Regions from separate parts of the Priestia aryabhattai genome, predicted to be linked through region 4. Evidence: riboswitches for the same ligand, from Rfam matches in the RefSeq annotation. Region 4 holds a riboswitch; each other region holds the start of a gene.
The links. Region 4 has a riboswitch for thiamine pyrophosphate ahead of M3225_RS13990 (acetylornithine deacetylase). Riboswitches for the same ligand answer to the same signal wherever they lie in the genome.

Region 1 (4,325 bases), on a different contig from region 4:
TAGAATCAAACACAATTCTGAACTATCTACTATAGCAGCAGATCCGCTTTTTCATCTGTTAGAATGTACCCATTCAGGCCTTCAAACCAAACAAGAAATTATAGATTACATCCAAACCATTCCTAATCATCAACTTCCATCTTTTGTAACCCATTTAAGCAGGTTAATTCAGCGTATTTACTATATAGAAGCTGCCGATTACTCTAATCGTCCCCTCAAAGGTTATATGCTAGTTATGAAAAACCAACCCGCCTATATATCTCTTCATTTTGCTGATCAACTCAAATAAAAAAAGCTCTCTATTCAAAAGAATAGAGAGCTTTTTTTATTCGTACTTTTTCACTGTTACTTGGCATTCTTTTAAAGGGATAAGTTTCGACTTTTTCGTCCATTTATATCCTAACCAAACAATTAAGAATAAAGGAAGTCCGATATAAGAAACAAGTACACCGTACCAGTCAATCGAGTCACCCATAAACGCCGAATAGTTTTGGCCTAAAATAACAACGGCACATAAAATAAATGCAAAGATAGGGCCAAATGGGAAAAGTTTCGCATGATATGGAAGTTCACTTAAATCATGACCTTGAGCAACAAATGCTCTTCTAAAACGATAGTGGCTAATCGCAATTCCTAACCAAGCAATAAAACCAGACATACCAGAAGCGTTAAGTAACCATGTGTATACCGCTCCGTCTCCAAAAAATGAAGCACCAAATGCAAGTGTACCGACAAGTGCCGTTGCGATTAAAGCATTAACCGGAACGCCTCGTTTATTAACTTTTGCTAAGAACCTTGGTGCTTTTCCATCTTTCGCTAAGTTCCACAGCATACGCGTAGAAGCATACATACCTGAGTTACCAGCAGATAAAACGGCTGTTAAAATAACGGCATTGATAGCTGATGCTGCAAACGCCAGACCTGCTCGTTCGAATATTAGAGTAAACGGACTTACTCGCACGTCATCACTTGCTAATGAATCAGCTGTGTATGGAATAAGCATTCCGATAACAAAAATAGCTAAAATATAAAATAACAAGATGCGCCAGAAGACTTGTTTAACTGCGCGAGGAACCGTTTTTTCCGGATCTTCACTTTCTCCCGCTGCGACTCCAAGCAGCTCTGTTCCTTGGAATGAAAAACCAGCAGCCATAAAAATACCTAGTACAGTAAAGAATCCACCGTGAATGGGTCCATCACCAAGTGTGAAGTTTTTAAAACCTGGTGCTTCATTGTTAAAGATACCAAAAATCATCATAATACCAATAACTAAAAAGATGATAACCGTTACTACTTTAATTAAAGAAAACCAAAATTCAGATTCACCAAATCCCTTTACAGAAAGGTAGTTAAGCCCAAACATAATTAATAAAAAGAGGGCGCTCCATAAAATAGAAGAAGAGTTCGGGAACCAAAATTTCATAATAAGGGCTCCAGCGGATAATTCAGCTGCAATCGTAATAGCCCAGTTATACCAGTAGTTCCAGCCGAGAGCGAAACCAAAGGATGGATCTACAAACCGAGACGCATACGTACTAAACGAACCAGCTTCAGGCATATAAGCTGCGAGCTCCGCCAGGCTGGTCATCAAAAAGTAAACCATTACGCCAATGATAGCGTAAGCTAAAAGTGCTCCCCCAGGTCCTGCTGTGTGAATTGCTCCACCACTTGCTAGGAATAAGCCGGTTCCAATGGCTCCTCCTAATGAAATCATCGTTAAGTGGCGAGATTTCAACCCACGTTTTAATTCTTGCTGCTCTTGCATAGATAAATACTCCTTTCGAATGTACGGAAAGAGACGGAATAACATAAAAAAAGCCCGCAGTATATGTGCGCGCTTTTTAATCTGAAAACCGCGTCAACCTTCCGTGAAGATAGCTCTTCACATCACTCGCATGATGTGACAGTTCTGTTCCTGTTCGGAGACAGTCCCAGCTTAAATCAACCGAGAAGTGATCTAAACTTCGGCAATTTTTCCTTTCAAGCAACATCATCAATGTTCTCTGCATTTCCGTTACTTTACTATTAAAAACTGCGACCTCTACCTCATCGATTAGGATGAGGGTTTTTTATATTCAATTGACATAAAAGAAGTATATCAAATACTAAAACGATTGTCATTATAAAAAATAGATTCAGAAAATAGAAACATCTTTGAAATCTATCGAATCTATTTTGTAACGTATGGTATAATAAATATTGTTCTTATACTACATAAATATCCGAACGTACCACAGGGGGAGCCGCCGTGCTGAGAGTGAACAAATTGTTCAGACCCTTAGAACCTGTTAGTTAACGCTAGCGTAGGAATGTGGGAATAGTAGCATATATTTGCTTACTCCTGTGTAAACCGTTTGATATGAATGATTCAAAAACAGGGGTGAGAAACGTGAATAAAGCATTACCTTTACAAGCTAAAATTGAAATAGCTATTTTTGCAGCATTGGCACTTCTACTTGATCTTTTGCCTTCCCTTAAAATTGCAACGGCTGTGAGTATTTCGTTCTCCATGGTGCCCATTTTTATTATGTGCTTTCGCTGGGGAGTAAAAGGCGGGGCTCTATCTGGTCTATTATGGGGGCTTTTGCAGTTGGCAACAGGAACGGCTTACATTTTAACGGCGCTGCAAACATTTATTGAATATATTGTTGCTTTTGCTTTTATAGGTTTTGGAGGTATTTTTTCACAATCTATTAAAACAAATTTAGCTAACAATAACAGATCAAAAGCTTTTGTTTTAATTGTTTTATCCCTTATTATCGGCAGCTTCGCACGTTATTTCTGGCACTTTATTGCTGGTATTATTTTCTGGGGATCATATGCACCAAAGGGCATGTCCGCTCTGTGGTATTCTTTTTCAATGAACGGTATTTCAATGGTAGGATCACTAATAGCCTGCTTAATCATTCTTTCACTGTTGATTCCATCCGCATCAAGAATGATTGTAACTAAATCGCACTCATAATAAAAAAGACTAAATCTACCAAGATTTAGTCTTTTTTGTCATTTGTCACCTTTGTTTACACAAAAGTGTGTCAGGTTTGATAACATAGTTAGTGAAATATTCAAAAAACTGTTTTATGATAATCACCATATTCAAACGAGATAAGGGATTGATAGTATGCTACAGAAATGGATAACGAGCATAGGTTTAGATATTGGAACAAGCACAACCAAACTGATTGTAAGCAAGCTGTTAATAGCAAATGAACAAAATCAGTTTACGCTGCCAGGCTGTCAAATTATTGATCGTCGCGTAACGTATGCAAGTTCCATCTATACCACACCTATGGTAGACGACGTTGAAATCGATGTTCAAAGATTAACAGTACTACTAGAAAAAGAGTACAAAAAAGCAGGAATCTCCTTAGATCAAGTGGAGGCGGGTGCTGTCATCATCACAGGAGAAACTGCTCGGAAGCAAAATGCAGAAAGTATTGTTCACTATCTAGCCGAACATGCTGGGAATTTTGTTGTTGCAACAGCTGGTGCCGACTTGGAAGGGATATTAGCAGCAAAAGGATCAGGAGCAATCGAACGTTCTGCTGAAACAAATCAAGTAATTGCCAATATTGATGTAGGAGGAGGCACTGCTAACATCGCTTTATGTCAAAACGGAAAAGTGATAGAAACGTTTACACTGCATGTAGGTGGAAGGTTAATTCGTCTGAATTCAGAAGGTTTTGTAACCTACGTCTCGCCTTATTTAACTGAATTTTTAAAAAATAATTCCTTGATGCTACGAGAAGGCGAAAAAGCCACATTTGAACAGCTTTCATCTATCTGTCAATTACTAGCTGAAGAAACCTTGAATTATGTAAGAGCACTTAAAGAAACCTCTTCGCTGCTCGTTTCCCCTCATACAAGATTTTCTATCCAGCCAGAAACAATCATGGTTTCAGGAGGAGTAGGAGCAATGATGAAGAAACAAAAGCCAAAAACAGTGAAGGAAGTGGCCGTACACGGAGATATCGGTCCGTTGCTAGCGTATCATATTCAATCAATATACGTATCTCAAGCCGCTGAAACAACGCGCGCTACTGTAATTGGGGCCGGCATGCAAAATACAGAAGTTAGCGGATCAACCATATACATTGGGTCTAAACGGCTGCCGCTGAAAAATATTCCGATTATGGAGATACCCGTTCAGCAAGAAAAGGAGTGGAATCCGCAGCTGTTTCAAAAAAGAGCTCGAACGGCATGTATGCATGCTTCAACTATTTTCAGCGCAGAAGACCCTCCCGCTGCTATTGCTTTGTCTCATTTTCCATACTGCAGCTATAAGATGCTTCAAGAATTAGCAAAAATAATAAGTGCTGAATTTA
Region 2 (4,325 bases), on a different contig from region 4:
GATACTCTGTGATACTAAACAAGAACACAGCAAAAGTCAACAAAAAAAACTTATACGATTAATGTGACTTAAACTAAGGGAAATATACCTTCTATACACCGTTTGTCATCAGGATACAGAAAGATTTTTAAATTTGGATTAAGTGGATTTTTAAGGAAGATTTAAGGAGTAAAAAGGAAGTTTCATGCGACGATTTTCTCTTTCATTTTTTCATGACTTTTGGTGCAATAAACATATAGTTAAATGTTAAGGTAGAAATAAATTCCTTATGGTACACTTAAAGAAGAATTTATGAAACGGAGCGATATGATGAAAGCCATAAATTTAATCTCAATTGCCTTTGGTGCTATCGCTGGTACATATGCACGCTATTTGCTGAATCTTTCCTTATTATATACGGGATATCCAATAGGAACGGTAATTGAAAACCTATTAGGAAGCTTCATATTAGGCCTATTAACAGGATTTTTTGCGTGGAAAAAGCCAAAAGAATGGATAAAGCTTGGTCTAGGTGTTGGCGTGTGCGGCGGTTTTACAACGTATTCAACGTTTGCAGGAGACGTCATTTCTCTCACTCAGCACCATTTATTTGGTGGAGCTATTTATGTCATTGTCTCTTTAGTAGGTGGGGTTCTTCTTGCTTTAGCAGGCTATCTATGCGGTGAAGCGGCAGGGGAAAATTTAGTGAAATTACATGAGGTGAAGTAAATGAGCATAGTGAGCTTGGCACTTGGCGGGGCAGCTGGAGGAATATGCCGTTATCTTTTGGGTTTAAAAGTTACAAAAACAGTTTCAAACCCTCCTTTTCCAGTATCAATGCTGTTTGTAAACTTGCTCGGTGCGTTTGGGCTTGGTCTTTTTTACGGCAGTTATTATGGAAAGGTTCCGAGTCATGCTTATGATGATTCAATATTTTTAATGATTGGCATTGGCTTTTTGGGTGCCTTTACCACTTTTTCAACGTTTAGTGTGGAAACCGTGCAGTTAATTCGAGAAAAATCTTATCGGAAAATGTTGGCGTACGTGGGGATTTCAGCATTTGGAACAATTGGTTTATTTACAGTCGGTTTACTGGCAGGAACGTTTTTATTTAAGTAAAGAGAACGTTTCTAGTAGGGAAAAACAAAAAGACGGAGAAGTATAGAATGGATAGAAAAGCAGAAGTTTGGAAATACATTTTGTTGATTGTGGCTGTTGCAGGTCAAATCATCGGTTTTTTATTTTTATTTATAAATGTTGTGGCGGCATTTATTTTTTACGGTTTTTATATTCTAACTTTTATTATGTTACTCCTGCTGTTTATATGGGATCGGAAAAAGGAAAAAGACAAAGAAGAATTTGACGACTATACTGATTACTAACCATATAAAAAGCAGAATGGTGCGATGCGTCGGGCCTCTTACATAAAGAGGCTTAAAAAATACATATATAAAAGGAAGAGAGCTGTAAGAACACAAAGGGATATTGTATTTACATCTAGTTGTGTTATAATTTTAAGTGCAAAAACAAAATCAATAAATAGCAATCACTAGGGGAGCTCTTTGGAGCTGAGACGAATGTATTTCGGACCCTTTGAACCTGATCTGGTTTGGACCAGCGTAGGGAAGTGGCGATCATGTTTACATAACAATACATGCTAACCACTCTACGTTGTAGAGTGGTTCTTTGTATGTAATAAAGCCCTCTGCACAAGATGAAGTGATTGAAATTTCTCTTTATTCTGAATGGAAAGGTTTCGATCATGTGGATATTCCTAAATTTCATGTCATTACAACAGATAAGCAGCCAATCGAAGAGCTTCAGGAAATTTTAACAGCTATTGCGCCTTTTGCGGGCGCTGTTCATATTAGAGAAAAAAAGAAAACGGCAAAGCAGATTCAATGTTTACTAGAAAGCCTGCCATTTTGTCACTCTAAAATTATTGTAAATGATCGAGTTGATGTAGCACATGCTTTAAAAGCAAAGGGAGTACAGCTTGCCTATCATAGCTTAGACGTTTCGTTTGTTATAGACGCATTTCCTTCTCTTATTGTCGGAAAATCAGTTCACTCCGTGGAAGAAGCCCTAGAAGCTGAAAAAGATGGTGCTCACTACATTCTATACGGACATATTTATTCAACTCATTCAAAAAAAGGATTAAAAGGTCGAGGGATAGCAGCACTAAAAGAAGTAGTAGACGCTGTGCAAATACCGGTTATTGCCATTGGAGGAATTACACCTGTAAATGCCGCAGAGGTACTTCAAACAGGAGCACACGGTATAGCTGTGATGTCTGGTGTCATGCTTGCGCAAGATCCGCTCAAAGCGATCAAACAATATTCTCATATATGGACATCTGGAGGTGGAGAAAATGAAGAAGCATTATGATGTACTGTTAATCGGAGGAGGCATAATCAGCTCTTCTATTGCTTATCATTTGTCAAAACAAGGAGCGTCAGTAGCCATTCTTGAGCGCAATCAAATCGGTTGTGAAGCTTCAAGTGCAGCCGCTGGTATTTTAGGCGCTCAAGCTGAAATTGATGAAGAAGGTCCTCTTTTAGACTTAGCTATTAGGAGCAGAAGCATGTTTCCTGAACTGGTTAAGGAACTAAAAGAAAAAACGGCAATCGACGTAGAGCTTATTCAAAAAGGCTTATTAAAAGTGGCTGTAACAGAAGAAGATGCACACGTATTAAAGAAAAAAGCCGCTCAGCATCATCGATGGGATGAACATGTAAGATGGATCGATGTAAAAGAAGCGCGCTTGTTAGAACCGGGTCTCTCTCCAGACATACACGGAGCAATTACAATACCCGGAGACGGTCAGCTAGCTCCGGTTAAGTTAACGCAAGCTCTTGCTCATGGAGCCTTGTATCACGGAGCAGATGTATTCGAATACTGTGACGTTCATTCTCTTATTATGGAGAATGAAACAGTAAAAGGTGTACAGACGTCTAAAGGATTTTTTTATGGAGAAAAAGTAGTTATTGCAGCAGGCTCATGGGCTAAACGCTTTATTTCTTCTGAACATTTAGGGCAGGTGTTTCCTGTAAAAGGAGAGTGTATTGCTCTTCAAAGTCATAAGCCGCTGCTTTCTAAAACGATTTTTTTAGATGAAGGTTTTTATTTAGTGCCTAAAGCAGGCGGAAGAATCGTAATCGGGGCAACTAAGCTACAGCATGATTTTACCAAGACGGTTTCTGCACAGGGTATTCAATTTTTGCTAAATAAAGCCGTTACGCTCCTGCCGGCTATCAAAGAAGCAACATTTGAAAAAGCATGGGCAGGTCTTCGTCCACAAACAAATGATGGTTGGCCTTATTTAGGAGAGCATCCTGAGGTAGCAAATCTCCACATGGCGTTTGGCCACTACCGAAACGGTATTTTATTAAGTGCTGCAACCGGACAAATTATGGCTGATGCTTTGTTAGGGAAAAGTCCGAATCATTCATTTTTTACATCATTTCAGCTAAGGAGAGCAATGGAGGGAGTTCATTGAATCTAATTATTAATGGTAAGACCGTCACTGTCGGAGATGAAATTGAAACAGTCGAGCACCTGTTACAGGCTCAGAACCTGCATGAGCGAGTTGTAATTGTTGAGTTAAACAAGAACATTTTGCAAAAAGAAGAACATAGCGATGCAAGCTTAAAAGATGGAGATACATTAGAAGTTGTTTCATTTGTCGGAGGAGGATGAAGATTATGTTAAAAATTGGACAATATACATTTAATTCACGTTTATTATTAGGAACAGGGAAATTTCCGGACTTTACGACTCAGCGTCAAGCGGTAGAAGAGTCGGAAACAGAAATTTTAACATTTGCTGTTAGACGAATGGATATTTTTGATCAAAACCAGCCTAATTTATTAGAAGCGCTTGATGTGAAGCGTTTCACTCTTTTGCCTAACACTGCTGGAGCAAAAAATGCAGAAGAGGCGGTACGTATTGCTAAATTAGCAAAGGCTTCTGGACTTTGTGACATGGTGAAAGTAGAAGTAATTGGATGTGATAAAACGCTACTTCCTGATCCAGTTGAAACATTAAAAGCCAGTGAAGAACTGTTAAAAGAGGGCTTTACTGTTTTACCTTACACATCAGATGATGTTTTACTTGCGCGCCGTTTGGAAGATTTAGGCGTACATGCTATTATGCCAGGAGCTTCGCCTATCGGTTCAGGTCAAGGCATTATTAACCCGTTGAACATGCGTTTTATCATTGAACAATCAAATGTTCCAGTAATTGTAGATGCAGGTATTGGAACGGCTTCAGATGCAGCTCAAGCTATGGAGCTAGGAGCAGATGGTGTGTTATTAAATACAGCTGTTTCAGGAGCAAAAGATCCT
Region 3 (4,325 bases), on a different contig from region 4:
ATACTCATGTTGTCTTAAACCTTTGAGTGTTATAAGGGAGCTCAAAATTTAGCTGCAGATAGCACGCCCTTCTTGGGACGCTAAACCCGGCTATGAGGGCACCCACCTAGTAGATCTGGGTATTTAAGACACTTAGGGTTACGGCAGTGCGGGCTTATTTTTTAGTTAGCTGTAGCTAGCTTTTTTTATTTTTAAATTTAACAGTTTACATAATAATTTTATTGTTAACTTATATTTTTTTAGACATGTATGTTTTATTTATCTTCGATTGAGGAACATAAAAAGTAATAAAGGAGATGGATAAAATGAATGAACAAAAAATTGCTAAAAAAGTAAATGAAGTATTAGAAGGAAATCGTGTAGGAACATTAGCCACAGTTGTAAACAACAAACCCCACTCTCGCTATATGACATTCTTTAGCGATGAAGATGGTATCGCTCTTTACACACCAACAAATATCAATACACATAAAGCAGAAGAAATCGAAGCCAATCCGAACGTACACGTACTATTGGGCTACAGCGGCGAAGGATATGGCGATCAATACTTAGAATTATCTGGTACAGCTGTTCTTCGTACCGGTGATCAGTTAAAAGGACGTATATGGAACGATCATATGAAAGAGTGGTTTGACGGTCCAAATGACCCTGAGTATGTTGTTCTTGAAATTACGCCGAACGAAATTCGCTTTATGAATGAAGGCGAAGAAACTCCTCAAACTGTTCAGCTATAATAAAAAAGCGCACATTGTGCGCTTTTTTTATTTTCCTAACGCTTCTTTTAATTGAGCTGCTTTTTCTTTTGGAGACGCAGCTAAGCTAATCGCCGTAATAATAGAAACGCCATCTGCACCTGCTTCTACTACTTGTTTGGCATTTTCAGGCGTGATACCACCGATTCCTACAATTGGAAAGTCAATATTCTGGTTTCGCACTTCTTCAATTAATTTCGTACCTTGCACTGCTTTTGCGTCTTTTTTTGTGGAAGTAGGAAAAACAGGTCCCATTCCTACATAATCCGCTCCGTCTTTCATCGCCTGCTTCAGCTCTTGTACATTATGAACAGAGACGCCCACAATTCCTTTTCCTATTTTCTCTCGAACAACGTGAGCTTTTTCGTCTTCTTGTCCAATATGAACGCCATCTGCTTGTATGCGAATCGCTAAGTCAAGATCATCATTTACAACAAAAGGAACGTTGTGCTGGTGACAAATTTGCTGCAGTTCTTTCGCCAGCTGATATTTCGCTTCCCCCGTTAGCGCACCTTCGCCTTTTTCGCGAAATTGAAACACGGTAATGCCGCCTTCAATTGCTTCTTTCAACACTTCTCGCGGATCTTTTGTACAGTTATTGCTGCCCATTATAAAATAAACTTGCAGCAGCTTTTTAATTTCTTCGTTTGTCATTTTCCGGCTCCTTTTAACGTTGATGTACTCTTGCATATGATTCAATATCCTGCCCAGATAAAAGATGAAGCTGATTTAACAGCTCAATTTGGAAGCTTCCCGGCCCTTCTTCACCTTTTTTCACTGCGGCGATTTCACCTGCCACTCCGTAAAAACTTAAAGCAGCAACGCTTGCCTCGACATATTCTTTCTCTACAGCGGCGAAAGCTCCTATAATTGATGTCAGCAGACATCCAGTACCCGTCACTCTCGTAAATAACGGGTGACCGTTGTCTACTGTATACGTTGTATTTCCATCCGTGATTACATCTTGTTTACCCGTGATAACAATCACTGTATCTAATTTGTTCGCTGCTTTCTCAGCAAGTTCAATGACATCTCCTTGGCCTTCTAATGAATCAACGCCTTTAATGAGCCATGACTCGCCTACTACATTTGCAACTTCAGCAGCGTTACCACGAATAACTGCGATATTTAATTCTTCTACAAGCTGACGTGCCACTTCTGTACGAAACGGTGTCGCTCCAGCTCCTACAGGATCAAAAATAACCGGCACGCCATTTTCATTTGCTGATTTCCCAGCTATTCTCATTGCTTCCACTTCTCGAGCCGTCAGTGTACCCATATTTAAGACAAGCGCTCCGGCGATTCGTGCCATGTCAGCCACTTCTTCCTTCGCATAAGCCATAACAGGTGAAGCTCCTAGTGCAAGCAGTCCATTTGCTGTAAAATTGGTTACCACAACATTCGTAATATTATGAACAAGCGGACTTGTATCTCTTACTTTTTCTAATTGAGCTGAAATTTTACTAATATCCATGTTCTCTCACTCTTTTCATTTAGTTTTAACCCTGCAAAAAAAGACAAAAAAGCACCTTGCATGCGCAAAGTGCTTTGGTATGTACTCACATTCCCTGCGCTGGCATTATCCAACAGGTTCAAATGGTCAACAGGCGTCCCTGTACTCTCAGCCTGCCCCGCGCAAGCTCCCATACTATTCTTGTTACGTTTAAAGTTTACTATTAACCTTTTTTATTTGCAACCATTTCACTGTTTTGCCGATTAAATAAAGCTTCGCTATAGGCTGAGTAGCGTTGTAAATCTTACACCTTTACTAAAAGAATAATCAAAAGACCTCCCATAAGCTACTAGAGGTCTTCTATTTTAAGAATTCTATCATTTTTTTCCTTCTCGTTATTTCTCTTGAACCGCCTGATTTCTCACAGCTGTTTTTCGGTCCTTCCCTGCTCTTAAAGATAAAAGAAAACAAAGCAGCAGAACAAGTGCAGCTGATACGTATGGATAATTAATGTTTATATCAAAGAGAAAGCCTGCTACAACGGGTCCAATAATATTCCCAAGACTTGTATAAGCAGAATTTAGTCCGGCTACATACCCTTGGTCGTCTTGTGCCATCATCGACATTTGCGTGCTGATTGCGGGACGTAAAATATCTGTTGCTAAAAAGACGATAAATGTCACAACAATAATAAGCCAGTATGTGTGCACAAATAGCGTAAGTAAAATAAAAAGTCCCGTCATCATCAAGCAAAACGAAATTACTCTTTTTTCACCGAACTTATTTAAAATCCAGCCAAAAATCGTAACCTGCACCACAGCCCCTGCAATAGAGCCAAATGTAATGACAAACGCAATATCTTTTGGTGTAAAGCTAAATTTATGATCAACAAATAGTGAAAAGATCGTTTCATAATTGGATAATCCAAACGATGTCACAAAAACGATAATTAAACTTAAAAAATAAGGTTCTTTATAGGAATTCATAAGCTGCAGTAGCAGCCGATCTTCTTTTGGATTCTCTTTATTTGAAACAGCAGGATTTTGTACAGGACGGGACTCCGGCAAAACAAACAGCGTAATCACTGCAGCCAAGCCTCCTGCTACTGCGGCCATATAAAACGGTACGCGCATGCCGTATTCAGCTAAAAAGCCTCCGATACCTGGCCCAATAATAAATCCTGTTGTAATCGCCGCCGTCACATAGCCCATTCCTTTAGCGCGTTCTTTAGCAGACGTCACGTCTGCTGTATAGGCCATAACAGCAGGCATAATAAGCGCGGCCCCGACCCCGCCTAACATTCTGGATACAAATAATAAAAGAGGGGTACTCACTGAACCAAAGAACCATTCAGACAGGGCAAAAACAATCATTCCCGCTACAATAATTTTCTTTCTCCCTAACGAATCTGATAACCGGCCCGCTAAAGGTGAAAACAGAAATTGAGTTAACGAAAACACCGCTACTAAAAGCCCCATCACGCTGCCATTGATATGAAGCTCTGTCATATATGTTGGCATAATTGGGATAACGAGACCGATTCCCGTAAAGATAATAAAAATATTTAGCATAAGCAGCAAAATCGCCGCTCGATTTCTTAACAATAATGACATATAAACCTCCTGATTACAAAAATACTGAACGTTCGGTCTATAAAAATACAAAATAATGAGGGATTACTCATTACCGCAATAAGCATCCCCGACTATTTAAGAAGACCTTGCTATAATTCCGTTTAAAAATACATCGATTGCTGAATGGTAAAGCTGCAGGGCATTTTCCGTGCTCGTTTTTCGAGACATGCGGCTCATCCCCACAAACAGCCCTTCTAAAACCACTGCAAGCTGTTCTGCATTTTTATGAGAAAACTCACCTTCATCAATGCCTTTTTGCAAAAGTTCGCGGTTAAACTCCACGTGTCGTTTCACCATCTCATCAATTCGCTCTTCGATATCGCTACCCTTTTCCTCGTTGTTAAAAAACTCATCGGCAGCTTTCGTAAGAGGATGATTCAAATCATCTAAAATGATTTGCTCCGCAATTCCAAAAAGCTTATCTCTTGTTGTTTTGTAAAGAGCCTCTCTTTCTTTCCAGTTTCTTTCCCACTCGAGATCCCATTC
Region 4 (4,325 bases):
TTGTAGAGACTTATAATGCATTTAAAGCTAATGATTTAGAAAAGGCAAGAAAGATGCAAAAAGTTGCTATACAATATTGTGAAGCTCTTTTAAACGGAAGCAACATGTCTTATTTTAAAGAAGCATTAAAATTAAGAGGTATTAACGTTGGTGGCATGAGATCTCCTCAAATAGATTTAACAGAAGAAGAAGTCAAAGAATTAGATGATAAACTAAATAGCATTCATCCAAAAAGCAGTGTTTAATAAATGGTTCATGTTCTGAATAAACTCATGCAATTCTAGTGAATAGGGCTGTTTGATTATAAGCAGGCAGCTCATTCACTATAACTATTAAAGTTATGGAGGAATGTTCTATGGCGGTTACATCTAAAACAAATGAAAGCGTTAACAAAGATTTGGGTCTTGTAAAAAAAGATGTAAAAAAGACGAATATACGCTGGTGGCTCATTACTGTATTGTTAATTGGAGCAGTTGTTAACTATTTAGACCGATCCAATTTAAGTATCGCTAATACCACTATTGCTAAAGAGTTTGGGCTGTCCTCTACACAAATGGGTCTTTTACTTTCAGCTTTTCTATGGCCATATGCTTTAGCAAATCTACCTGCCGGCTGGTTGGTTGATAAATACGGGCCAAAAAAAATGTTTGCATGGGCATCTGGCCTATGGTCTGTAGCAACGGTAGCAAGTGCTTTTACTAACACGTACTCCGCTCTTTATGCCATGAGAATGCTTCTAGGTGTATCGGAATCTCCTTTTTTCACATCCGGAATTAAAGTGACGGAAAGATGGTTTTCAAAAGAAGAGCGTGGCCTTCCTACTTCTATTATTAATACAGGGTCTCAAATTGCTAATGCGATTGCTCCGCCGTTGTTAACGGTATTACTTTTAACGATGAGCTGGAGAGGAATGTTTGTTGTTATAGGAGCAGCCGGCTTTATTGTGATGTTTGTTTGGCTAAAGATATATCGGGATCCGGATTATGTTGCCAATAAAGTGAAAGCTGTCCCTAAAGAAGAAATAAAAAGCAGTCATACCTCACAAGCAAAATGGTCACAGCTTTTTAAATATAAAAGCACGTGGTTTATGATTATCGGGAATTTCGGAATTATGTTTACAATATGGGTTTATTTAACTTGGCTTCCGAGCTACTTAGAAACAGAGCGCGGTTTCAGTCTAAAACAAACGGGGTGGATTGCTGCTATTCCGTTTCTAGCTGGAATTATAGGAGTGTTGCTCGGCGGTGCAATTTCAGATCGTTTTATTCGAAAAGGAGTTCATGCAGTAACAGCAAGAAAAATTCCAATTGTAGGCGGGGCGATCTTGGCGGCAGCATCGGTGGCACCCGTTCCTTTTATTGATAACGCAGCCTTGAGTATTGTCTTATTATCCATTGGCTACTTCGCATCACAGTTGCCATCAGGCGTAATTTGGACCCTAGCGGCGGATGTTGCACCAAGGGAACAAGTTGCTTCACTCGGCGCTATTCAAAATTTCGGAGGGTTTCTAGGAGCAGCAATGGCCCCTATTGTAACGGGATTTATATTAGATGCAACCGGAACTTTTACAGTGGTGTTCCTATTAGGCGCAGGACTGCTTTTAATTGGCGCTATTAGTTATGGCGTATTTTTAAAGAAGCCGATAGCTAACTAGTAATCTTATAAAAGTAAAGAGCGCACACTACTTGAAAAAGGTTTGTGCTTTTTATTTTACTAAAAAGGAAACTATTTTCATTGCTAGATCATAAACCTTTCTATTGAATAAAACGCTTTACTATGATAAAACTATTAAAGGTAAACATATGATAATAGATTAATTTCATAAAGATACAACACCACTAGGGGTGCTTTCGAAGCTGAGAGAGACGAGAAGTCTTAACCCTTATAACCTGAACTAGGTAATACTAGCGTAGGAAAGAGGTATTGTAATGAATGTTTTGTATGGGATTCCCTTACGAACTCGTTATAATAATTTTGTTTATATACACAAAAACACTTCTTTCCTGCGAAAGAAGTGTTTTTTTATGCGTAAAGGAAGGTGTCATACATGGAAGAAACAATTGATTTGCTTGTCAAACAGGTAGAGGAGCGCAAAGAGGAGCTAATCCGGTTATTAACAACGCTTGTTTCATATAAAACGCCGGCGCCTCCTGCACGAAATTCTCATGAAGCGCAGCTATACGTAGCGGATTTTCTTAAAAACTGCGGGTTTTCCATCGATATGTGGGACTTATATTCCAACGATCCTATCGTAGTGGGGACGTTAAAAGGAAAAAAATCAGCAGACTACCAAAGCTTGATTATTAACGGGCATATGGATGTTGCTGAGGTACAAGAAAATGAAAAGTGGGAGACAGATCCGTTTGAAGCTGTCGTGAAAGGCAATACGATAATCGGACGCGGAGTTGCGGATATGAAAGGCGGCTTGGCAGGAGCGTTATTTGCAGTCCAGCTTTTAACAGAAGCAGGAATTGAGCTTCCGGGAGACTTAATTTTTGAATCTGTTGTAGGAGAAGAAGTGGGAGAAGCAGGTACGCTGCAATGCTGTCAGAAAGGATATACAGCTGACTTTGCGCTCGTAGCGGATACGAGTGATTTACATATTCAAGGTCAAGGCGGAGTTATCACGGGATGGATTACCATAAAAAGCAGCAAAACTTATCATGACGGTACACGCCGAAGTATGATTCATGCTGGAGGAGGACTGTTAGCTGCGAGCGCTATCGAAAAGATGGCAAAAGTTATCGGAGGGCTGCAAGAATTAGAACGTCACTGGGCTATTACAAAGAGCTATCCAGGATTTTTGCCAGGGACAAATACGATTAATCCAGCGGTAATTGAAGGGGGAAGGCATGCTGCTTTTATTGCAGATGAATGCAGGCTGTGGATCACCGTTCACTATTATCCTAATGAATCGTACGACCAAGTATCAAGAGAAGTGGAAGAATACATTTTAGCTATTGCAAAAGCAGATCCATGGTTAAAAGATAATCTGCCAACCTTTGAATGGGGAGGCACATCGATGATTGAAGACAGAGGAGAAATCTTTCCGTCATTAGAAATTGATGAAGGTCATGCAGGAGTGCAGCTGCTTGCAAATACTCATGAACAAATTGAAGGAAAAAAGCCTCCAATTGATGTGTCAACTAGCGTAACAGACGGCGGTTGGCTAGCCGATGCCGGTATTCCGGCAGCTATTTACGGTCCGGGAAATTTAGCGAATGCACATGCTGTGAACGAACAATTAGATGTGAATCAGCTTGTTCAATATACAAAAGTGATGGTGCAGTTCATTTATACGTGGCTGCATACGCATAAGGAGTGATCATCATGAAATTTAGTGAACGATTATACGAAAAGCTTCAGCCTATTTGGCGTCAAAATCATAATCATCCCTTCGTACAGGGGATGGGAGATGGAACGCTTGAAAAGGAGAAGTTTCGCTTTTATATGATTCAAGATTATCTTTACCTAATTGATTATGCCAAGTTATTTGCGATTGGAGCCATGAAGGCTACCGATGTCCAAACGATGGGGGAATTTGCTACACTTTTAGATTCTACATTAAATGAAGAAATGAGCTTGCACCGTGAGTATGCCAAGAAATTTGAAATCAGCGAAAAAGAATTAGAAAAAGCGCAGCCATCTCCTACAACATTGGCATACACACACTATATGCTGCACGTTGGTCAAAGCGGAACGTTAGCTGAATTAGTGGCGGCTCTTTTACCTTGTATGTGGAGCTACTGGGAAATAGGAAAAGAGCTCAGTGAAAAGTCTGGAGCTAACAATGAATTTTACCGTGAGTGGATTGAGATGTACAGCTCAGAAGAATTTGGCGCACTGGCGACATGGTGTATTAACTTATTTGACTCACTTACTGAAGACAAATCAGAAGCTGAATTAGAAAAACTCGAAGAAACTTTCTTAAATACGACGCGTTTTGAGTATATGTTCTGGGATATGGCTTATAACGAAGCGATGTGGCCGATCCATGAATAAGTCTGTGTTATCTTTCCAAAACGTCAGTTTTACCTACAAAAACGGTGACCAACCGATTTTAAAATCATTAAACTTAGACGTGAAAGAAGGCGAGTTTGTCAGTATCGTTGGAGCAAGCGGCTCGGGAAAAAGTACGTTGTTTCGCCTCATTACAGGTCTTGAACAGCAAAGTGAAGGCGATATAGTTATTAACGGACAGTCTTATGAAAAGCGTCTTGGAAAAGTAGGCTACATGCCGCAGCAAGATTTGCTCCTTCCGTGGCGTACAATTCTAGACAATGCAGCGCTGCCGCTTGAGCTTCACAATGTGTCAAAAGCAAGTG

Region 1: another riboswitch for thiamine pyrophosphate. It lies ahead of thiT (energy-coupled thiamine transporter ThiT); the one in region 4 lies ahead of M3225_RS13990 (acetylornithine deacetylase).
Region 2: another riboswitch for thiamine pyrophosphate. It lies ahead of M3225_RS24680 (thiamine phosphate synthase); the one in region 4 lies ahead of M3225_RS13990 (acetylornithine deacetylase).
Region 3: another riboswitch for thiamine pyrophosphate. It lies ahead of thiM (hydroxyethylthiazole kinase); the one in region 4 lies ahead of M3225_RS13990 (acetylornithine deacetylase).

Annotation. Positions count from the first base shown of each region.
Region 1 is NZ_JAMBOQ010000002.1:875,125-879,449, forward strand. Features, by position in the region: gene M3225_RS11385 (hypothetical protein) at 1-289, shown strand, start outside; gene M3225_RS11390 (amino acid permease) at 326-1,765, opposite strand; lysine riboswitch at 1,868-2,052, opposite strand; TPP riboswitch at 2,227-2,327, shown strand; gene thiT (energy-coupled thiamine transporter ThiT) at 2,360-2,965, shown strand; gene M3225_RS11400 (ethanolamine ammonia-lyase reactivating factor EutA) at 3,122-4,325, shown strand, end outside.
Region 2 is NZ_JAMBOQ010000008.1:59,327-63,651, reverse strand. Features, by position in the region: gene M3225_RS24695 (fluoride efflux transporter FluC) at 310-708, shown strand; gene crcB (fluoride efflux transporter CrcB) at 709-1,098, shown strand; gene M3225_RS24685 (hypothetical protein) at 1,146-1,361, shown strand; TPP riboswitch at 1,521-1,622, shown strand; gene M3225_RS24680 (thiamine phosphate synthase) at 1,744-2,367, shown strand; gene thiO (glycine oxidase ThiO) at 2,351-3,478, shown strand; gene thiS (sulfur carrier protein ThiS) at 3,475-3,678, shown strand; gene M3225_RS24665 (thiazole synthase) at 3,684-4,325, shown strand, end outside.
Region 3 is NZ_JAMBOQ010000004.1:322,118-326,442, reverse strand. Features, by position in the region: RNA gene ssrS (6S RNA) at 1-159, shown strand, start outside; gene M3225_RS20235 (pyridoxamine 5'-phosphate oxidase family protein) at 306-734, shown strand; gene thiE (thiamine phosphate synthase) at 762-1,406, opposite strand; gene thiM (hydroxyethylthiazole kinase) at 1,420-2,226, opposite strand; TPP riboswitch at 2,301-2,409, opposite strand; gene M3225_RS20220 (MFS transporter) at 2,601-3,818, opposite strand; gene M3225_RS20215 (TetR/AcrR family transcriptional regulator) at 3,915-4,325, opposite strand, start outside.
Region 4 is NZ_JAMBOQ010000003.1:168,590-172,914, forward strand. Features, by position in the region: gene M3225_RS13980 (dihydrodipicolinate synthase family protein) at 1-245, shown strand, start outside; gene M3225_RS13985 (MFS transporter) at 356-1,654, shown strand; TPP riboswitch at 1,831-1,933, shown strand; gene M3225_RS13990 (acetylornithine deacetylase) at 2,048-3,325, shown strand; gene tenA (thiaminase II) at 3,331-4,002, shown strand; gene M3225_RS14000 (ABC transporter ATP-binding protein) at 3,995-4,325, shown strand, end outside.